Regions from separate parts of the Arthrobacter sp. P1_D4 genome, predicted to be linked through region 1. Evidence: riboswitches for the same ligand, from Rfam matches in the RefSeq annotation. Region 1 holds a riboswitch; each other region holds the start of a gene.
What was found. A riboswitch is a leader RNA that binds a small molecule or an ion and turns the genes downstream of it on or off. The one in region 1 is predicted to bind cyclic di-AMP.
Positions count from the first base shown of each region.

Region 2: it holds a riboswitch for cyclic di-AMP, as region 1 does, so the genes downstream of both, AC1D0A_RS18375 (M23 family metallopeptidase) here and AC1D0A_RS14215 (aggregation-promoting factor C-terminal-like domain-containing protein) in region 1, are expected to answer to the same signal.
Region 3: it holds a riboswitch for cyclic di-AMP, as region 1 does, so the genes downstream of both, AC1D0A_RS05070 (hypothetical protein) here and AC1D0A_RS14215 (aggregation-promoting factor C-terminal-like domain-containing protein) in region 1, are expected to answer to the same signal.

Region 1 covers NZ_JBFUAU010000013.1:179,157-186,301, forward strand. The annotation lists gene AC1D0A_RS14200 (ArnT family glycosyltransferase) at 1-359, opposite strand, end outside; gene AC1D0A_RS14205 (glycosyltransferase family 39 protein) at 366-2,444, opposite strand; gene AC1D0A_RS14210 (bifunctional glycosyltransferase family 2/GtrA family protein) at 2,445-3,878, opposite strand; gene AC1D0A_RS14215 (aggregation-promoting factor C-terminal-like domain-containing protein) at 4,018-4,869, opposite strand; cyclic di-AMP (ydaO/yuaA leader) riboswitch at 4,869-5,028, opposite strand; gene AC1D0A_RS14220 (sensor histidine kinase) at 5,213-6,823, opposite strand; gene AC1D0A_RS14225 (response regulator transcription factor) at 6,845-7,145, opposite strand, start outside.
Region 2 covers NZ_JBFUAU010000020.1:21,121-28,265, forward strand. The annotation lists gene AC1D0A_RS18360 (MFS transporter) at 1-1,193, shown strand, start outside; gene serC (phosphoserine transaminase) at 1,279-2,409, opposite strand; gene AC1D0A_RS18370 (iron-dependent transcriptional repressor DtxR) at 2,754-3,449, shown strand; cyclic di-AMP (ydaO/yuaA leader) riboswitch at 3,600-3,814, shown strand; gene AC1D0A_RS18375 (M23 family metallopeptidase) at 3,819-4,640, shown strand; cyclic di-AMP (ydaO/yuaA leader) riboswitch at 4,777-4,946, shown strand; gene AC1D0A_RS18380 (NlpC/P60 family protein) at 5,242-6,012, shown strand; gene AC1D0A_RS18385 (HNH endonuclease) at 6,232-6,732, shown strand; gene mobA (molybdenum cofactor guanylyltransferase) at 6,827-7,145, shown strand, end outside.
Region 3 covers NZ_JBFUAU010000003.1:170,782-177,926, reverse strand. The annotation lists gene AC1D0A_RS05095 (dihydrofolate reductase family protein) at 1-296, shown strand, start outside; gene AC1D0A_RS05090 (phosphatase PAP2 family protein) at 435-1,244, shown strand; gene AC1D0A_RS05085 (DedA family protein) at 1,247-1,990, shown strand; gene AC1D0A_RS05080 (response regulator transcription factor) at 1,996-2,673, shown strand; gene AC1D0A_RS05075 (sensor histidine kinase) at 2,666-3,673, shown strand; gene AC1D0A_RS05070 (hypothetical protein) at 3,819-4,505, opposite strand; cyclic di-AMP (ydaO/yuaA leader) riboswitch at 4,513-4,715, opposite strand; gene AC1D0A_RS05065 (hypothetical protein) at 4,918-5,166, shown strand; gene AC1D0A_RS05060 (cation:proton antiporter) at 5,163-6,368, shown strand; gene AC1D0A_RS05055 (DNA alkylation repair protein) at 6,427-7,131, opposite strand.

The sequences.
Region 1 (7,145 bases):
ACCGACAGGCCCATCAACCACAGCGACGCCGGCGGCTTGTCCACGGTGATGGCGTTGGCGGCGTCGGAGGAGCCAAAGAACCAGGCCGCCCAATCCTGCGACCCGGCCTGGGCCGCCGCGGAGTAGAACGCGTTTGCCCAGCCGGAGGCGCCGAGGTTCCACAGGTACAGCACGGCCGTGGCCAGCAGCAGCCCCGCCAGTTCCAGCCGCTGCCGCAGGGCCCGGGCGCCAGAGACGGCGCGCGTGCCGCCGTCCGCCGGGGGCTCCAGGCGCCGACGGCGGTCCCGGGCTTGCGGCCGCGGCCGCCCCGGCGTGCGGGCCGGCGCCGTGTCGGGGCGGGGGCTCAGGGTGTCAGTCATGGCGGTCTACGCTCCCAGTTTGTAGATGGTGGCGTTGCCCACGGTCTGGCCCTGGTAGTTGGCCGCGACCCAGGTGGCGACCTCGGAGTTGCCTCCGCGGCCCCCGCCCATGCCGCCCATGCCGCCGGAAATGAAGTAGCCGATCTCGCCGCGGTCCACCATCGCCTGGAATTGTGCGAGCGTCGGGTAGGGGTCGCCGCCGTTCCAGCCGCCGAGCGCGATCACGCTGGTGCCGGTGGCGAGTTCCAGGCTCGCGGCCTGGGTGGCGCCGGAGACAATCGCGGACCACTTGGCGCCGGAGGACTTCAGCAGCGCGGTCAACTCCGGCGAGGACGTTTCCCCGCCGGGGCCACCGCCCATGCCGGCACTGCCCGCGCCGTCAGTGCCGGTTCCGTCACTGCCGGTCCTGCCTGCTGCCCCGAAGCCGCCGCCCATCGCGGACGCGGTGGGGCCCGACGTGGGGATCGAACCGGAATGCGGCTGGGCGACGGTCGCCAGTGTCCACGCGGTGCTTCCGAGCCCGCCGGCAAGCAGGCAGAGGATCACGACGCCGGCCGTGGCGGCCTTGCGGAACCGCGCCGGGAGAGCCGCCATGCCGTCCGCCCGCAGGAGCAGGAGCAGGGCCGCGGCGGCGAGGACGCCCAGGACCACCACGATCACCCGGAGCCCGGGAAGCCAGGACGGGTCGCGGCCCAAGAGCACGGCGGACCAGACTGAGGTGGCCAGCACCGTCACGGCCAGGACAACCCGGGCGGCCCAGTAGGTCCGGCCCCGCCACAGTTCCAGGGAACCGATGCCGGCCAGCGCCGCGATGGCGGGGGCCAGCGCCACGGCGTAGTACGGATGCACGGTGCCGCTCATGAAGCTGAAGATTCCGGCCGTGATGACCAGCCAGCCGCCCCACAGCAGGAGCGCCGCCCGGGTTTTCGAGGTCCTGGCTTCGCGCCGGGTGAACCACAGCCCGGCGGCCAGCAGGATCAGGGCCGCCGGCAGCAGCCAGGACACCTCGCCGCCGAAGCTCGTCCCGAACATCCGGGTGATCCCGGCCGCGCCGCCGAAGCCGACGTTTCCGGTGCCTCCCGGGCCGCCGGCGTTGCCTCCCAGGTTTCCTCCGGCGGGCATGCCCCCGCCTGACCCGGTGATCCGGCCCAGGCCGTTGTAGCCGAACGTGAGTTCCAGGAAGCTGTTGGTCTCCGACCCTGCCATGTACGGCCGGACCGAGGCCGGGGTCAGCTGGAACAGGACAACGTAGCTTCCGGCCACGACGGCGATCCCGGCGGCGGCGGCCAGCAGGTGCAGGAGCCGGCGGCCGAGGGTGGCGGGCGCCGCCCACAGGTAGGCCAGGGCCAGCCCGGGAACGATCAGGAAGCCCTGCAGCATCTTGCTCAGGAAGGCCAGGCCGATGACCGCGCCGGCCGCGGCGAGCCACTTCCAGCCGGCCTTCTCGATGGCGCGGGTGGTGAGGTAGGCCGCCAGTACCAGGCACAGGGTGAGCATCGCGTCCGGGTTGTTGAACCGGAACATGAGGGCGGCCACCGGGGTCAGTGCCAGGGCGCCGCCGGCGAGCAGGCCCGCGGCCGGCCCGGACACCCGCTTGATGGTCAGGTAGAGAAGCCCGACGGCGGCCACTCCCATGAGCGCCTGGGGAATGAGCATGCTCAGGGCCGAGAAACCAAAGATCCGTCCCGCGAGGGCGGGGATCCAGAGTGCGGCCGGGGGCTTGTCCACCGTGATGGCATTGCCGGCGTCGAGGGAGCCGAAGAGCAGCGCGGTCCAGTCCTTGGTCCCGGCCTGGATCGCCGCGGCATAGAACGAGTTGGCGTAGCCGGTGGCCTCCAGATTCCACAGGTACAACGCCGCGGTGACCACCAGGAGCAGCCCTGCCGAAGGCCGCACCCAGCGGGGCTGCGGTCCGAACAGCAGCCGGTCCCAGCGGCCTTGGGTGGCCGGCGCCGGGGACGCGGGCAGATGGGGGGCCGTCCCGCCGTCTCCGGGCACCGGGTGTGGCTGTTCCTCGGCGGCCGGCGGGCCGCCGGCCGGGGAACCGCCCTGGGCTCCGGCGGTGGGGCTGATGGTTGCCGTCATTTACTTGGCCTTTTCTGTGCGGGGGAGGGAAGGGTCGGGGGCGCCGGGCGCCGGAACGGCAGCGGCGGGCCTGTGGCGGAAAACCACCAGCCGGAAGAGCAGGAACTTGACGGCCGTGGCGGCCAGGTTGGCGGCGGTGACCGTGAGCAGTTCAAGCCAGCGGTCCGGTGCCGCTCCCGACGCGGCGTGAACGACGGCGAGTGCGCCCGAGGTCAGGGCCAGCCCGATGCCGAAGACCAGCAACCCCTCGAAATGGTGGCGAGCCGCCTGGCTGCTGCCCTGGATGCCGAACGTGAAGCGCCGGTTGGCCGCAGTGTTGGCCACGGCGGTGGTGAGCAACGCGAGGAAGTTTGCCAGCTGCGGGTCCATGAACCCGCGGCAGAGCAGGAAGATCGCCAGGTAGGCCAGGGTGGAGGCCACCCCGATGCTGCCGAAGCGGACGAGCTGTCCGAAGAGGCTTCCGCCGGGGCTTTGTTCCTGGGCCCGTGAGGCGGCCGGCAGCGGTCCGCGGGCGAGGGCCGCGCGCAGGTCGGGAACCGGGATCCGGCCCGAGACCAGGTCCCGACTCAACCGTGCCATGCCGCGCAAGTCCGCGAGGGCCGTCTGGACGATGTCCACGCTGGAATCCGGGTCGTCGGTCCAGTCCACTGGGACTTCGTGGACGCGCAGGCCGCACTTTTCTGCCAGGACCAGCAGCTCGGTGTCGAAGAACCAGGCGTTGTCCAGCGTGTGCGGAAGCAGTTGCCGGGCCACGTCCGCCCGGATCGCCTTGAAGCCGCACTGCGCGTCACTGAAGTGGGCGCCCATGAGGGCCTGGAGCAGGAAGTTGTAGCTGCGCGAGATGAATTCCCGTTTGGGTCCGCGGACCACGCGGGAGTTGCGGGTCAGCCGCGTCCCGATCGCCAGGTCGGAGTGCCCGGAAATGAGCGGGGCAAGGAGCGGGCCGAGGGCCGCCAGATCAGTGGAGAGATCCACATCCATGTACGCCAGGACCGGTGACGGCGAAGCCAGCCACACCTTGCGAAGCGCGTTTCCGCGGCCCTTTTCTGCCATATGGACCACCGTCACTTCGCGCAGCTCGCGGGCTACCCGTTCCGCGGCCTTGAGCGTTTCGTCGGTGCTGGCGTTGTCCGCCACGGTGATCCGGAAGGAATGCGGGAAGGCGCCGAGCAGGTACGCGTGGAGCCGGCGCAGGCAGGCCTCGAGGTCCCGTTCCTCGTTGAAGACCGGGATGGTGACGTCCAGCAGGGGCGTGCTGGCGCGCGTATCAATGGCCGTGCGCCGGCCGCCGGGGCCGGTCAGCGCCCCGGCGATCGGGCCCGGGACGGGTGCGCCGGCCAGCGCAAGCCCCGAGGGTGCCTCGGGGGCCGCCGGGCCGGCCGGCGTCGCCGTGGAGCGGGGCAGGGTTCCTGTGGCCTGGTCTGTGAATGTCATGGCTCAACTTTCCCGGCGGCCCATATGAAGGCTTTAGGGTCAAGCTGTGCGGGGGCTGTGGAAGTCTGGCCCGCCCGGGCCGGTCCCGCAGTGGAGACGCAAGGAGGCCCCGGATCCACGTGGGCTGGTTAGGGCCGGTTTAGTACCAGTTGTGTGCGTAGTGGAAGTTCAGGGCGCCGCAGGGGGAGCCGTAGCGCGACTTGACGTAGTTCAGACCCCAGTTGATCTGGGTCCGGTAGTTGGTCATGTAATCGGCGCCGGCGCTCGCCATCTTCGAGGCGGGCAGGGACTGGACCACGCCGTAGGCGCCGCTGCTGGCGTTCGTGGCGGTGGTCTTCCAGTCGGATTCCTTGGTCCACAGCTTGTGCAGGCACTGCATCTGGCCGGGTGCCCAGCCATAGCTTCCCAGCTGGGACGCGGCGTAGGCCTGCGCGCCGGCGGGGTCGTCGATTGCGACCGGTGCGGGTGCCGGTGCGGGGGCCGGAGCGGCTGCCGGTGCCGGAGCGGGAGCGGGAGCTGCCGCGGGAACCGGAGCGGGAGCGGGGGCTGCCGCGGGAACCGGAGCAGGTGCGGGGGCTGCCGCTGCTGCCGGCGCGGCAGCAGCTGGGGCAGGGATCAGCGCTTCGGCTGCCTTAACCTCCGAGATCTGGGGAGCCACGTTCTTTTCCGCTGGAGCGCCCGGCCCAGCCACCTGGACCCGCTCGAAGTTGAGCTTGGCCAGCGGGTCGGCGATCGTGGCCGCCTGGCTCGCAACATTCGCCGTGTGGGCGCCCGGCTCTGCCGCCTGGCTGGCGGCGCCGCCACCCAGCAGCAGTGCGCACGCGGCGGTGACGACGGCGGCACGGCGGCCGGTTACACCGAGCCCGGCGGCGAACCGCGACAGGGCGGATGCCTGCTTGACCGGTTCGGCGCGGTGGCGCGACTTGGCTGCGCCAACTGAGCGGGAATGCGAACCGCCGTCAGGGCGTGTTTGTACCTGGAATTCAGTCATGGTGGCCTCTCAACGCCGGCGGAGTTAGCTGTCGGGTTCGGATGAGGTCATCCGGCCGCACGGAACATCACGTGTCGGCTTCACCCCGAGGGCGCATGAAAGCAGAATGCCCGGGAACTCTGGGTCCCCCGCCTCTGCCTGGTCCAGCGGAATCCGGGAAGCGGCAGAGTTTGGCGTCCGTCCGGATATGCGGCACCGATGGCGGCGCACGCTAACGACGCTACAGGACCTGGCCGCTTAAGTCACATTTTGGTAACAGGAGTCACAGTGCCGGGGTGTCGGGTTGCGCCGGGTTCACGGGCCGGCCGGTCCGGGCCGTTTGCGCCGACGGCGGCCGTTCCGGTTAAGCCGGCGGCCGCGCGGCGGGCAGCCGCACGGCGAACTCCGTGCGGCCCGGCCGGGACGTGACCTCGACTGTTCCTCCGTGGGCCTCCACGATCGACTGGACAATGGACAGGCCCAACCCGCTGGTGCCCTCGGACGTCGGCGCGGCGGTCGCCGTGCCGTGACCTCCGCGGCTGCCGGAAACGGCGCCGGAGGACGAGCGTGCGGGAGCCCCGGACCCGACCCTCGCCGTCGCGACGGCAGAATCGGCGGGGACGGCTGCGGGGTTCGACGCCGGATTGGTGCGCGAGGCGTCGGCCCGGGCGAAACGGGCGAAGACCCGGCCGATAAATTCCGGGGCGATGCCGCTGCCGTTGTCTGTCACGGTGACCACGGCACTGCCGTCAGCCGAGCGCATAACGCCCGTGACCACCTTGGTCCCGGGTTCCGTGTGCTTGCGCGCATTGGACAGCAGGTTGGCGAGGACCTGGTGAAGCTGGGTCGCATCACCGCGCACCACCACGGGCTCGTCCGGAAGTTCCAGCTGCCAGATGCGGTCCGGGGCCATGACTTTCTCATCGCTGACCGTCTCGATGGCCAGCTGGGTGAGGTCGACGTCGGAGATTTTGAGCGGCTGCCCCTCGTCCAGGCGCGCCAGCAGCAGCAGGTCCTCCACGAGCGTGGTCATCCGCTCGGACTGGCTTTGCACACGGGCGAGGGACCTCTCGCCGTCGGGGGTGAAATGCTCGGTCATCCGCATCAGCTCCGTGTAGCCGCGGATGGCCGTCAGCGGGGTGCGGAGCTCGTGCGAGGCGTCGGCGACGAACTGCCGGACCTTCATCTCACTCTCCTGCCGCGCCTCGAGAGCGTTGGAGACGTTGTCCAGCATCTTGTTCAGCGCGTAGCCCACGCTGCCCACTTCCGTTCCGGGATGGGCAGCCGACGTCGGGACGCGGACCCCGAGCGCCACCTCGCCGGCGTCCAGCGGGAGACGGGAGACGTTGGTGGCGACCTCGGAGAGCTGTTCCAGCGGCTTCATGGTCCGCCGGATCAGGGCCGTGCCGGCGAGCCCGATCAGCACGAGCCCGCCTGCGGACACCACCACCATGGTCCAGACCAGGGAGGCCAAGGTGTTTTGTTTTTCAGCCAGCGGGAGTCCGGTCACAATCACGTCGCCGTACGGTGTACGCGCGGCCGTGAGCCGGTAGGCGCCGGCCGAAAGGCTGCGGTCCACGGACACGCCGCTCGGGGTCAGGGCCAGGAGAACCTTGTTGTCGGAGGGGGAGAGGCTCTTGACCGCGCCGTCCCCGGCCAGGAATCCGGCCCTGCTGACTTCGCCGTCGACTATCCGTGCGTTAAGCGTCCCGACGCCCTGTCCCCGGGCTTCGAGGGGGTCGGGGCGCCTGCCCGAATCGTCCGAGGAGGGCCGGCCGAACTCGCTCGAACGGTGGGAGGCCTGGTCCAGCTGGGTGTCGAGCTGCCGGGTGAGGAAGAGGTCCATGGAGGCGTAGCTGAACAAGCCCACAGCGCCGCAGATGGCCACGAGCAGCGCCATGGCGACCAGGACCAGCCGGGTGCGCAAATGCCACGTCGACGGGTTGCGCCAGTCGCGTCCGGGGACGCGGGTCATGCCGGAAAGTGAGGGCACGGATCAGTCCGCCGGTTTCAGGACGTACCCGGCTCCGCGCACCGTGTGGATCATGGGAGCGTGGTTGGCGTCGACCTTCTTGCGGAGGTAGGAAATGTACAGTTCCACGATGTTCGCCTGGCCGCCGAAGTCGTAGTCCCAGACACGGTCCAGGATCTGGGCCTTGCTGATGACCCGTTTCGGGTTTTCCATGAGGTAGCGCAGCAGCTCGAACTGCGTGGCGGTCAGGTGCATTTCCTCACCGGCCCGGGTGACTTCGCGGGTGTCGACGTTGAGCACGAGGTCTCCCACCACGAGTTCGGCG
Region 2 (7,145 bases), on a different contig from region 1:
GGCTGGTGTTCGCCCACCTGACGGCGCACGATGCCGGGGCGGTGGGAATCACGATGGCCCTGCAGCTGGGCCCGCAACTCTTCCTGGCACCCGTGGCCGGACTGGTCGCCGACCGGTTCAACCGCAAGCGGCTCCTGGTGCTGACGCAGTCCGCCATGGCGCTGCTGAGCGCGGGGCTGGGCATCCTGGTGGTCACGGGCGCGGCGCAGCTCTGGCACGTCTATGCCTTCGCCCTGATGCTCGGGGTGGTTTCCGCCCTGGACGCCCCCGTCCGGCAAACCTTCGTCTCGGAACTGGTCCAGGACGACTACCTCCCCAACGCCGTGGCCCTGAACAGCGCGTCCTTCAATGTTGCCCGGATGATCGGTCCGGCCGTCGCCGGCGTGCTCACGGCCGTCGTCGGGCCCGGCTGGGTCTTCCTCATTAATACGCTCACCTTTGTGCCCCTGTTGCTGAGCCTGGCGAAAATCCCGTCGTCGTCGCTGCGCCGGCTGCCGCGGGCACCGGCGGGCAGGGGCAGGATCCGGGAGGGGCTGCGCTATGTGAGGTACCGTCCGGATTTGGTCGTGGTGCTGGTGGCGATCTTCATCGTGGGAACCCTGGGGCTGAATTTCGCCCTGTTCATCGCGGCCATGGTGGGGACCGAATTCGGCCTGGACGCGGGGGCCTTCGGCCTGATGAATTCGATCATGGCCATCGGATCCGTCGCCGGGGCCCTGCTGTCCGCCGGGCGCGGCAAGCCACGGCTGCGGGTCATCTTCGGGGCGGCCGCCGCCTTCGGCGTGACCTCGGGCATCGCAGCGATGGCCCCGAACTACTTCTGGTACGGCGTCGCACTTGTGCCCGTGGGGCTGTTCGCGATCACCATGATGACGAGCGCAAACGGGTACGTCCAGACCACCACAGAGCCCGTAATGCGGGGCCGGGTGATGGCCCTCTACATGGCGATCTTCATGGGCGGAACTCCCCTCGGGGCACCGTTCGTCGGCTGGGTGGCAAACACCGCCGGCCCCCGCTGGTCCATGGCGGTCGCGGCGGGCGCCGGCCTGCTGGCGGCCCTGATCGGGCTGGCGTGGATCATCCGCGCGAAGCACCTGCGGCTCCACTTCAACCGCCGCGCCCACGGGCTGCGGTACTTCCGCGTCGAAAGCCGGACCGGCGCGGCCGGTGCCGGCAGGGACCCGCGGCCGTAGGCATAGCAGGGCGGACGGACCTGAAACGACGACGGCGCCGTCACGGCCTAGGTCCTCAGGGGCCGTGACGACGCCGGACGCAGGGCTACTTCTTCAGTTCCGCCACGACGAAATCGATGCACTCGAGCAGTGCCGAGACATCGTCGGGCTCGATCGCCACGAAGGTGGCGATGCGCAGCTGGTTGCGGCCCAGCTTGCGGTACGGCTCGGTGTCGACGACGCCGTTGGCGCGGAGCACCTTGGCGATGGCCGCGGCGTCGATCGAGTCATCGAAGTCGATCGTGGCGATCACGTTCGAGCGGTCCTCGGCCTTGGCCACGAACGGCGTGGCGTATTCGGACGCTTCGGCCCAGCCGTAGATGCGGCCGGCAGAATCCGCGGTCCGGCCGGCGGCGAAGTCCAGGCCGCCGTTGGCGTTGAGCCACTGCACCTGGGCGTCCAGGGTCACCAGGGTGGCCAGCGCGGGGGTGTTGTAGGTCTGGTTCAGCCTGGAATTGTCGATCGCCGTCTGGAGGTCAAGGAAGTCGGGAATCCAGCGGTTGCCGGCCTTGATCCGTGCCGCCCGTTCCAGCGCGGCCGGGGAGAACAGGCCCAGCCACAGGCCGCCGTCGGACGCGAAGTTCTTCTGCGGCGCGAAGTAGTACACGTCCGACTCCGCCACGTCCACGTCCAGCCCGCCCGCGGCCGAGGTCGCGTCCACGAGCACCAACGACCCCTCGTCGGCGCCGGCCACCCGCTGGACGGGGGCGGCAACGCCGGTTGAGGTCTCGTTCTGCGGCCACGCATAGACGTCGACGCCGGCCTCCGCCCGGGCGGTGGGGCGGGTGCCGGGTTCGGCCTTGATGATGGAGGACTCGGCAAGGAACGGCGCCTTGTTGGTGGCGGAAGCGAACTTCGAGCCGAACTCGCCGAAGGACAGGTGCTGCGCCTTGTTCTCCACGAGCCCGAAGCTGGCAATGTCCCAGAACGCGGTAGATCCGCCGACGCCCAGCACCACTTCATAGCCTTCCGGTGCCCGGAAGAATTCGCTGAGGCCGCTGCGCACCGAGCCGACCAGGTTCTTCACGGGCGCCTGGCGGTGGGAGGTCCCCAGCAGCTTCGACGATGCCGCGGCCAGGGCGTCCATCTGTTCCGGCCGGACTTTGGACGGGCCGGCGCCGAACCGTCCGTCCTTGGGCAGGAGGTTGGCGGGGATCGTGATGCTGGTGTCGCTCACAGTGGCTCCAATTTTCGGCTGGTTCGTAGCGTGGCTGGGAGGTGGCGGGCAGGGATGGCTACCACGGACACCCCTCTTCATTCTGCCTGTCTTATTTTGCCTGACAGCTCCCGGCGATACAGAAAAAGGCCTGTCATAGTCCGGTCATTGAGACGCCGGGACGGCCGGCCGGCTGGGGCTGGGACAATAGCTTCAGGTCGATCGAAAGATTATCCGGAGTAATTCAAAATAGGCTAGGCTGGCATGCGAACGTACGGCGGTTCCCGCCTGGGCGCATCCTGCATGCAGCCCGCACGCGGTACGGTGGGAATGACGCTAGGACTGCGCTCGAGGAGCTGAGCTGAATGACGGATCTGATCGATACTACGGAGATGTATCTTCGGACCATTCTGGAACTTGAAGAAGAAAACATCGTTGCCCTCCGCGCCCGCATCGCCGAACGGCTCCGCCACTCCGGCCCCACTGTGTCCCAGACGATCGGCCGGATGGAGCGCGACGGGCTGGTGGTTGTTTCCGGCGACAGGCACCTTGAACTGACGGAAATCGGACGGAAACGTGCAATCGGTGTCATGCGCAAGCATCGTCTGGCCGAACGCCTCCTCGCGGACGTGATCGGGCTCGACTGGGCCTACGTCCACGAGGAAGCGTGCCGCTGGGAACATGTCATGAGCGAACGCGTCGAGCGAAGAATCTTCGAGATGCTCAACCACCCGACAGTCTCGCCTTACGGAAACCCTATTCCGGGGCTTGCGGATCTTGGCGGCGTGCCCAACGGCGCCCCCGTGGACAGGCCCGTGAACCTGCTGGAGGCCATGGCCGGCTACGGGGTAACTTCCCGGGTTACGGTCAACCGGCTCGCGGAGCCGATCCAGGTCGAGCCGGAGCTTCTGGCCCAGCTCGACGAGGGCGGAATCAGGCCTGGCGCGCTGGTCTCGCTGGAGCGGGTGGGGGAGTACATCTCGGTCCGCGTCCCCGATATCGAAGGTGCCCTGGAGCTGCCGCCCGAGGTTGCCGCGCACGTCTTTGTAACAGTCGCCTGACCAGCCACTACGCGCCGGTCATGGGACGACCCACGAGTTGTCCACAATTGCGGTTACGGATTTATTACCGGGCGGCTTAATCGCCTATAGTTAGTGCCCAGTACCGATACCAAAGCGTTACCTGATCCGAAGCCGAGCCCTGCCAGCGGATCAGTCGCAGAACTACCTCCTGGCAGGGGCGGGGGAACCACTTTCGGCTGCTACTTCGGCAGCCTTGGGGTGAAGTCCGTCAGCGGCAAGCAGCTTCCACCGAAGGATCCCCTAGGGATGCCTCTGTGCGTGGCTGCCTGCAACGGCGGACCGGGTCTTTGATCTCTCTGACCCGAATCCGACAGCTAACTTCGCAGGCCATCCAGAGAGGAACCCTTCTTGACCACCCAGACCGCCAGGGGCCGTCGCCGCGCGACCGGTCCCGCTCCGGAGCCGCGTCCCGTCGTCGCACACACGGCCGAACGCCCGCGGGACGTGCACCGCGATGAACGCCGTCGCCGTCGCAGTCCGTTCCGCCAGGTCACGGACTTTGCCGCGGCAAGCGGAGTCGGGCAGAAGGCCGGGATCGCACTGGCCGCAACTGGTCTGGTTCTTACCGTGACGGTCCCCGTCACGAGCCCGGTGATGGCTTCGAATCCGGGCGGATCCGGCGCGCTCTCCGCCGCCGTGCAGCCGGATGTCACCGCTGCCGCCGCCGCCAAGGTCGACTTCAACCGCACGGCCGTCACCACGAAGGGCGATCCGGACGGGAAACTCAAGCAGCTGCTGAGCGCCCAGTCTGTGGGCACGATCACCCGCGCGGCATCGGCCGGCACCCTGGGTGCGCCGCTCGACCAGCTGGTCACGGCCTCGCCCTTCGGCTACCGTGTCAGCCCCATTACCGGGGGCGCGGGGGAGTTCCACCGCGGCCAGGATTTCGCCGCCCAGTGCGGCACGGCGGTCCACGCGGCCGCCAGCGGCACCGTGACGTTCAACGGCTGGCATCCCTTCGGCGGGGGGAACCGCGTGGTCATCGATCACGGCAACGGCCTGGAGACCACGTACAACCACCTGTCCTCGGCTTCGGTCAAGGTCGGCCAGAAGGTTTCCCGCGGTGACGTCGTCGCCATGAGCGGAACCACCGGCGCCTCCACGGGCTGCCACCTCCACTTTGAAGTGATGGTCAACGGCGATGTCGTTGACCCGCTCGGCTGGCTCTAAAAAGACGATGGGCTGCTCTCAACTTCCTGTGACACGCCGTGATCTGAATGTGACATTGGATCAGGACTGCTGTAGGGTTTGAAGCACGCCAACTTTTCCGAAGTTGGCGCTCTTGAGTGGATTGCCTAGCTCTGCCACCGCTCAAGGTCCGTTCGCATTACATCGTCTGGCAGGGGCGGGGGAACCAATTTTGGCCTTCGAAAGAAGGCCTTGGGGTTAAGTCGCAAAGCTTCCCAGGAAGCAGCGCGGCCGGGTGACTCCCATCCGAATCCGACAGCTCACCTCGTAGGCATTGGGAGAGGCTACTTTCGTGTCTTCACGCCATAATTCTGCGCGCATGCGCACCGGCGAGGCTCTGTCGAGCCCGCTGGAATCCACATCACGTGCCGCCCTTGCCGGCGCCCGGATTGGATCACGTTCCGCAGGCTCAATCGCTACCGAGCCCGGACAGCATGCAGTTTCCGCTTTTGGCGCGTCTTCGCAGTACACCCTTCGCTAAGTAACCCATTTCGGGGCGATCCGGCGTACCCCCAAGATGCCGGAGCGTCCTCAGTCCGTGCCCGAAAGCGCGCGGTCCAAGGATCACGAAAGAGAGAACTTAATGACTACTCGTGCAAACGTTGCACGGCACCGCGCCGAGGTCACCAAGACCAACTCGCTGGCTGTAATTGCTAAGGCTGTCGGCGACAACGCCGGCGGCATGGGCCGTCAGGCCGCGGTCATCGCCGCAGCTTCCGGTCTGGTCCTGACCAGCGGAATCGCAGCCAACGCTGCTGAAACCAATGTTCAGCGCGAATCCACCTCCGCTTCGGCCCTGGAAGTCCAGTCCGCAGCTCCGGCCACCATCTCGGCCGCTTCCACCATCGCGATCTCCTACGAGAAGCCCGCCGTGACCACCACGCCGGCTCCCGTCGTCGAGGCTCCCAAGCCCGTCGTGAAGGTCCAGGACGCCACGGCCACGGCTACAGCCACCCGCGCCGGCGGCACCGAGCTTGGCGTCAGCGGCGGCGTCGCTGCCCAGGCCCCCGCGGGCATCGGAAGCGGCGCAGGCGCGACCATCGCCGCTGCTGCCTACGCACAGATCGGCGTGGCGCAGGACTGCACCGCCCTCGCCACCAACGCCCTGGCCGCGGCCGGCATCCACTACCACGGCTGGCCGGCAGGTTACCTGTCCCTGGGCCGCACCGTGAGCGCCGCCGAGGCACGCCCGGGCGACCTCGCCTACTACCAGAACGGCGGCGTGGGCATGGCTCACATCGCGGTCTACGTAGGCAACGGCATGGCAGTGCACGGCGGCTGGAACGGCGGCACCACCGCGCTGTACAGCGTCAACGTCGGCTCCGGCCCGGTCTTCATCCGCGTCGGCGCCTAAGCACGAACCCCAGCATTCCGAAAGACCCCCGCCTCCAGGCGGGGGTCTTTCGCGTTGCCGCGCAGTGAACTTTCCGCGCTGAGGACCGCGCCGGTGAAAAAATATTCGGTGATCCGGCACTTGAGTGTTTACTCTTGTGTTGTCGATCCATAGCCCGACCATGCAGAGGGCAGCCGGCCCTCGTGCCGCTGGCGGGTGCGGCCGTGAAGAGGTATGCGGATGCGCACTCTCGTTCTGAATGCTGGATATGAACCGCTGGCGGTCATCACCTTCCGCCGGGCGCTCGTCCTTGTCCTGACCGGAAAGGCCAGCGTGGTGGCCGAAGGGGACGACCCCGTGGTCGGCCCCCAGGACATTTTGGGCCGCCCGTCCGTGATCCTGCTGAACCGCTACATCCGGCCAAGGTACAACACGATGACTGCGGTGAGCCGCCGCGGCGTGCTGCGCCGGGATGCCCACCGCTGCGCGTACTGCGGCAAGGCTGCCCACACCATCGACCACATCCAGCCCAAATCGCGGGGCGGAGCCGACTCCTGGGAGAACCTGGTGGCGGCGTGCCTGCGGTGCAACAACGCCAAGAGCGACCATACGCCGGCGGAGATGGGCTGGAAGATCGGTTTTGTTCCGGGCCCGCCAAAAGGTGCCATCTGGCAGATCAAGGAACTCGAGAAGCCGACGCCGGCCTGGGATCCGTTCCTGCTGCCTGAATCGGCTGCCTGATCGGCCTCCTAGCTGATTGATCAGCCGGTGAAGACGCTGCCGGCGCACATTACGGCTTGTTCAGTGGCCGCTGGCGCCGCGCTAGGCTGAACCGATGGAGTTCGATGCTATCATTCTCGCCGGGGGGCGGTCCTCACGCCTCGGCGGCGTGCCCAAATCCGGGCTGATCTACGACGGCGCCACCCTCCTGGAGCGGTCACTGCGGGCCGCGGGCGCGGCGGGGCGCACCGTCGTCGTCGGCCCCGACCCCGGGGGCCTGCCCGGCGGCGTCCTGACCTGCCGGGAAGAGCCGCCCTTCGCGGGTCCGGCCGCAGCCATCGCGGCGGGGCTGGCCGCCCTGGCCGCCGATCACGCGAGCCGGCACGCAGCAGCCGCGCCCTATACCCTCGTCCTGGCGTGTGACATGCCCCGGT
Region 3 (7,145 bases), on a different contig from region 1:
ACTCCCGGACGCTGACATCTGCCGCCTGGAACACCACCGTGGTCCGGGAGGTGGTGCCGGAAGAAGTGCTGGCCCTGAAAGAGCAGCCGGGCGGGGACCTGGCCCTGGGCGGGGCAGAACTGGCCGACACCTTCCGGCGGCTCGGGCTGATCGACGAATACTGGCTGTACGTCCATCCGGTCCTGATCGGACGGGGCCGGCCCCCGTTCAAGGCTGCGGACAGCATGGCCCATCTCCGGCTGCTGGAGACGCGCGCCTTCGGCAACGGGGTGGCGCTGTTGCGCTACGCCGCGTAGCCGGCACGGAGCAGCCGGGCTTGCGGCACACCGCTGCGGCCGGCGACGCGTCACTTTCTTAAGCGTTTCTTAACGGGCTGGCGGAAGAGTGGGAGTCGTCGCCTGTCCGGGCGCCCTTGTCCCGAGCCGGAGGATCCCATGACTGGACCTGCCCCTGTTAAGAGCGATGCGCCGCTGGGCGGTGCTGGAGCACTCAGCCGAAGTGGAGCACCAAGCCGTCCCGACGCCGTGCGCCCCGCCGCGGGTCCCCGGCTGTGGGCCCTCCCCCAGGTCCGCCACTGGTTAGTGCTGGGCGTCCTGCTGTCGGCCGCCGTCGTGGCATTGGGCCTGGCGGCGCAGCTGACACCCGGCTTCAGCGCCGCCGAGCTCGGGGTCGATCAGGACCTGAGCCAGCACCACGCCGCTGCCCTGACCGCCGTCGCGATGGCGCTGAATGTCGTGTTTGGCCCGGTGGCGGGCCTCGCGCTGATCGGCGCCGCGGCGCTGTACATCTGGCTGTTCCGCGGCGGCCTGGCCAAGGCGATTGCCTTCGGCCTCGTGGCATCATCCGGCTGGGTGGCAAGTGAATTCTTCAAGCTCCTCGTGGCCCGCCAGCGGCCCAGCCCTGCCCTGCTGTTCGATCCCCTGGCTCCGGAAACGGGTTCCAACAGCTTCCCGAGCGGCCACGTGTCCTTTGCTGTGGCACTGGGATTCGCAGTGTACTTCCTGGCCCGTGGAACCCGCTGGGCCAAGGTCACGGCCGTCGCGGCGTCGTTCCTGGCCCTCGTCGTAGCCTGGTCACGGCTTTACATCGGCGTCCACTACCCCACGGATGTCGCGGCGTCGTTCCTGGCCTCGAGCGCAGCCGTGGTCCTGCTCGCGGGACTGTGGAACCTTCTCGCGCCACGGATAGCGGAGCGGATCCGGGCCCGTTCGGGCAGCCGGCCGCTGGGCGCCGAGGAGAAATGAGAATGCCCGTCCTGGACGTTTTTGCCTCCCTTCCGGCCGTCCACGCCGCCGGAACATTGTCCCTGCTGGACCCGGCAAGCCTGCTCGCCGGGTTGGGCCCGGCCGCACTGGGTGTGATCGCCGTGATGGTCTTCATCGAATCGGGCGTGCTCTTTCCCTTCCTGCCCGGCGACTCCCTGTTGTTCACCGCAGGACTTCTGCACCAGCAGCTGCAACTGACGTTGCCAGTGCTGATCGGCGTCGTCACCGCGGCCGCGGTCGCCGGGGACCAGGTCGGCTACATGCTCGGACGGAAATTTGGCCGGCGATGGTTCAAGGACGACGCCCGGATCCTGAAGACAGCGCACCTGACCACCACGGAGGACTTCTTCCGCCACCACGGCGGGGCCGCCGTCGTGCTGGCCCGCTTCGTCCCCATGGTCCGGACGTTTGCTCCACTGACCGCCGGGACCGCGCGCTATGACTACAAATCCTTCACCCTGTGGAATATCACCGGCGCCGTCGCCTGGGCGGCCTCCGTGACGATGCTTGGCACCTGGCTGGGGCATTTTGACATCATCGCCAGGAACATCGACGCCATCGTCGTGGCCATGGTGCTCGTCTCCGTCGTGCCGGGGGTGGTACAGCTCCTCAAACGCCGCCGGAACTCCCGCCGCGCCGCCGCAGCCGCAGACAAAGCCGCCGGCGACACGGCAGAAGAACCTGGGGCCGGACTGCGGACTGAGGAAATGGCCGCGGAAGAATAGCTGACATGACCTCCACTGACCTTCCGTCCCTGCTGCTCGTCGAGGACGACGCCGTCCTGGGACCGCTCATCGCCGAGCTCCTGGACCCGGACTACCGGATCCAGTTGGTCACCAACGGCCGCGACGGCCTCCACCACGGGCTGACCGGGAGCTGGGACGTCATGGTGGTGGACCGCGGGCTGCCCGCCATGGACGGCATCGCCCTCATCACGGCTTTGCGGTCGAAAGGCATTGCCACGCCCATCCTGATCCTGACCGCGCTGGGCGATGCCGACGAAAAAGTCAGGGGCCTGGACGCCGGCGCCAACGATTACGTGACCAAGCCGTTCGATGCCGGCGAACTGGCAGCACGCCTGCGCGCACTGACGCGGACTTTCACTCCCCCGGCCCCGGCACCGGTGGCGATCGGGGACTGGGAACTGGATCCAACGCAGCGCTCCGTCCGTTCCGTCTACGGGCAAACGGTGTCACTGACCGCAAAGGAAGGCCAGCTGCTGGCAGCCCTTGCTGCGGAACCGGACCGCGTCTTCACCCGGGATGAGCTCCTCGCGGCGTGCTTCCACGCCTCGGAACAGCCCGGCGTGATCGATACCTATGTTCATCACCTGCGCCGGAAGATCTCCAAAGCCGTGATCCGCACGGTGCACGGCCTCGGATACCAGATCGGCGAAGCCCATGAGTGACGGCTGGCCGGCCGGCGGAAATCCGGACCACTCCATCCTGCGCAAGGCTTCCCTCAAGGTCGCGGTGCGGATCAGTGCTGCGTGCGCGGTCATGGTTCTCGGGCTGCTCGCCGCCACGGCACTGTACCTCACGAACCAACTGGCCCATCCTGAAGTGCCGGGCTCGGCGACGGCCGGGACGGCCTACACCTACCTGGATTCCAAGGATGTCCTCGAAGCCATGATCATCGCCGGGGTAGCGGGAATCCTGCTGGCCGGCATCGTCGGGTGGCTCAGCGCGCGCAGCGCGATTCGTCCCCTCAGTGATGCCCTGGCAAGGGAGCGGCGTTTCGTCCAGGACGCCAGCCACGAATTGCGCACGCCATTGACCATCCTGGACACCAGGATCCAGCTGGCCCAGCGCAACACTGTGCCCGGCTCCAGGCAAAGCCACGACCTGGCCCGGATCCGGGAGGACGCCGCGACGCTGACAGGGATTGTCAACGAACTGCTCCTCGCGGCAACCGCGGAGGCCCCGGACCGCTCCGCGCCCCCTGCCGACCTCGCCGACGCTGCCGCCAGCGTCGCCGGCAGCCTCCAGCAGGTGGCAGAGCAGCGGCAGGTGCGCCTGGAATTCTCTGCCGCTGCCCGGCCGCTGGCCCGGATCGAGACGAATGCGCTGCGGCGTGCCGTGCTGGCCCTGGCGGACAACGCGCTGGCCCACACGCCTGCGGGCGGCCGCGTGTCCATCACGACCTCAATCGAGCAGAAGCGCGCCGTGATCACGGTGGCGGACTCCGGGACCGGAATCACCGGCGTCGATCAGGCCCGGATCTTTGACCGGTTCGTGCGGACGGCCGGCACCGGCACCTCACAGGGACAGCGGAGCTTTGGCATCGGCCTGGCCCTGGTCCGGGAGATTGCCGTCGCGGCCGGGGGCACCGTCGAGGTGGCCGCGACGGGCGGCGAGGGAACCGTCATGAAATTGACGCTTCCGCTCATGGGCAGCGGGAATCCCTGAGGACCCTGCGCCGGGGAAAGCTATGCCATCGGGATCCCGGACCCCCGAATGCGGAGACAGGAAAGACCGGCGGTCGAGTTGCCCCCAAGGGAACTCGACCGCCGGTCTTTCCGGACTGTCTGGCCCCGGGTCGGGGCCGTGCGGCTTAGGCGCGGACGAACGTCACGCCGCCGGTCGCGGTGAGCCAGGACAGCGGGTGGACCATGGTCTGGTTCTTGCCGTTCATGCCGCCACTGACCACCTGGCCGTTGCCGGCGTAGATGCCGACGTGGCCGGACTGGACCACCATGTCACCGGGCTGCGGCGTCGCTACAACGGTTCCAAGGCCAAGGAACGCGCGGGGACCGATGTCGCCAACGGGCTTACCCGCGGCGCCAAGGGCCTTTTCCACCATGGCAGTGCAGTCCTGGGTGATGCCCACCTGGCTGTAGGCGGCCGAGAGCATGATGGCGTTGCGTCCGCCCGCGGGCGCCGCGGCCGGCGCTGCTGCCGGAGCTGCTGCCGGAGCGGCCTGCACCTGGATGACCGGCTTGGCCGGAGCCTTGGCCGCCGCCGCCGGGGCTGCAGTGGGAGCCGGAGCCGGCGCGACGGGCTGTTCGATGACCGGCGCGGCAACAGAATCCACTGCGGGGCGATCGAAGCTGATCTTGACGTTTGAATCGGCACTGACGGGGGCACTGACCTGTCCGGCGATGTCGACGTTCGACGCCGGAGCAGAGTCACGCTGCACGGGGGCGGTGGCGGCGTTGGCCGCCATTCCGCTGGTCAGGACCAGGCCGGATGCGGCGGCGAGGACGGCGGCATGGCGCGCAAAAGTATTGACTGAAGTCATGAAAAATGTAGCCTCTCCCAATGCCTGCGAGGTGAGCTGTCGGATTCGGATGGGAGGCACCCGGCCGCACTCCCGGGCCCGTCGTTGCGGGCACTGTGCGGCTTCACCCCAAGACCTGCATATCAGCAGGTCAAAAGTGGTTTCCCCGTCTCTGCCGGACGTTGATGCGAGTTACCCCCGGGCCGCGGCAGAGTTAGGCAATCGGCTGGGGAGCGCCCGTATCGGAGACAACAGGCACTCATTAACCGTAGCGCGAACCGCACCCGAAAGTCACATTCAGGTAACGGAGCCATGATGCCGGGCCGCAATTTTGCCCATAGGGCGGCGCCGTTTCCGAACATAGGATGATGCCATCAGCACCACCGGAAGCGGAGGCCCGAAAATGAACAGCCATTGTGTCGCCATCTGCCAGTTGAGCACTCAGCCCCAAGAGGATTTCGACGTCAACACCGAGCTGCTGATCCTCGACGGCGGGGACGTCCACGTGAGCACCTGGGACGCGGAACCGCGCGACGGGGGTTTCGACGAGCACATCCTCAATGACCGGGTGGACGCGCTCGGGTACATGGTTGTCAACGACTGGGCCTTCCTGGACGGCAAGGCCTACGCGGTGGTGGAACGGCGGTCAGGCCCGGCGCCGGCCGGCCGCCGCGAACCGTGACCTTCCTGTCCCTGGCGCTGATCGCCGTCATCGCCCTGGCTGGCCCCCTGCTGGCCCTGCCGGCGCGCTGGCACTTGCCTGTCATGCTGGGTGAGCTGCTGGCCGGCATCGCGATCGGGCGCTCAGGGCTGGCCCTGGTGGACCCCGCGGACCCGACGTTCACCCTGCTGGCCAATATCGGGTTTGCGCTGATGATGTTCGTGGCAGGCACCCACGTTCCCGTGCGGGATCCGCACATCCGTGGCGCCCTCGGCAAAGGCTCCCGCCGGGCGATGGTGGCCGCAGCGGCAGCGGTGGTGGTCGGAACCGGCATCGGACTGCTGTTCGGGACTGGACATGCTCCCCTCTACGTCGTGCTGCTGGCGTCCTCGTCGGCAGCCCTGGTGCTTCCAATCGTCGATTCCCTGCGCCTCGGCGGGCCAGATGTCGTCGCTATGACAGCGCAGGTGGCAATTGCCGACACAGCCTGCATTGTGGCGTTGCCGCTCCTGGTGGATCCGCCCCACGCAGTCCAGGCGGCGCTGGGTGTCCTCGCGGTGACCGGGTGCGCGGTAGTGCTCTTTGTCGGCTTGCGCTGGCTGGAGCGCCAGGGAATCCGTCGGCGCGTGCACCGGCTCTCGGAAAGCCGCAAGTTTGCCCTGGAGCTACGGATCCAGCTGGCCGTGCTCTTCACCCTGGCCGGTGTCGCGACGTGGAGCAATGTGTCTGTGATGATGGCAGGCTTTTCTTTCGGCCTGGTGATGGCTGCGGTCGGCGAACCGCGGCGGCTGGCCCGGCAACTGTTCGCGCTCAGCGACGGCTTCCTGGGTCCGCTCTTCTTCGTGTGGCTGGGTGCATCGCTGACGCTCAAGGACCTGGCCGGGCACCCGGACATGATGGCCCTCGGCCTGTTGCTGGGGGCCGGGGCCCTGCTGGCGCACGCCGACCTGGCTTTCCTGGGACTCCCGCTGTCGCTGGCGGTGTTGTCAGCGGCGCAGCTTGGCGTACCGGTGGCTGCGGCGAGCATCGGCACGCAGCTTCAGGTCCTGCTCCCAGGCGAGGCCGCGGCCCTGCTGGTGGGAGCGCTTGTCACCATAGCCGCGAGCGCAGTCGCCGGGTCACGGGCGGCGAGGACTTTCGCGGTCCCGGCAAATGCTGGCGGCAAGTCCGGAAATTCCGGCAGCGCCGTCGAGCAGGGCGATCCGGGGGGTCCGACGGCCTGACAGTCCGAAGGTCTACATGCCCGGACCAAAGCCGAGCCGGCGGCGAAGGTTCGGATCGTCATTCTCCAACGGATGTGAATTGCAGCTCCGGCCTCCGCTTTGCCATCTCTGCCAGGACCCGGGAGACGGCATCCCGGACAGCCGTGCCGTCGGCGTCGAACATGCCGCCCGGTTCGCCGAGCACCGCGTTGGCGTGCCGGACGAACCTGCCCCAGTCCCCCGCGCCCGCGCGCAGCGCCAGCAACGGCGAGAGAAGCGCGGCCCGGCGCAGCCAGGCATCGGGCTCGCGCACCCACCGGTCCAGCACGCTGTCGGCCCGCACCCTGGCCAGAACATCGAGTCCGTCCACCAGGGGTCCGACGACGTCGACGGCGAGCGGATCCACAAGGTCCCGCACCCGCGCCTGCCGGATGAAGCCCTCCAGCCGGGTGAGGTCGGAGTTGGTCAGCAGCTTCACGTTGGCCTGGAGCAGGACCACGGCGGCCAGCCGGCGCTCGAAAACCGGCGCAGGCCCCCGGCCGGAGCCTCCGGGCCCGGAGCCCCACAGTTCGGAACTCAGCAAAGTGACCTCATCGCGGGACAGCCCGGGATAGCGGCGGCCGGCATCCCGGACCGTGCCGCGCACGGCGCCCACGGACGTGCCGTAGAACCGGAGGCCGCTGCCCGCCGGCTCCGTTTCCAGCCGCGCCTGAAGCTGCTCAGCGCGGCGCCCGGAAGCTTCGCGCTGCAGCGAGAGGTCGATGAATTCGCCGGCATCACTCACCTGCCCATTCTTTC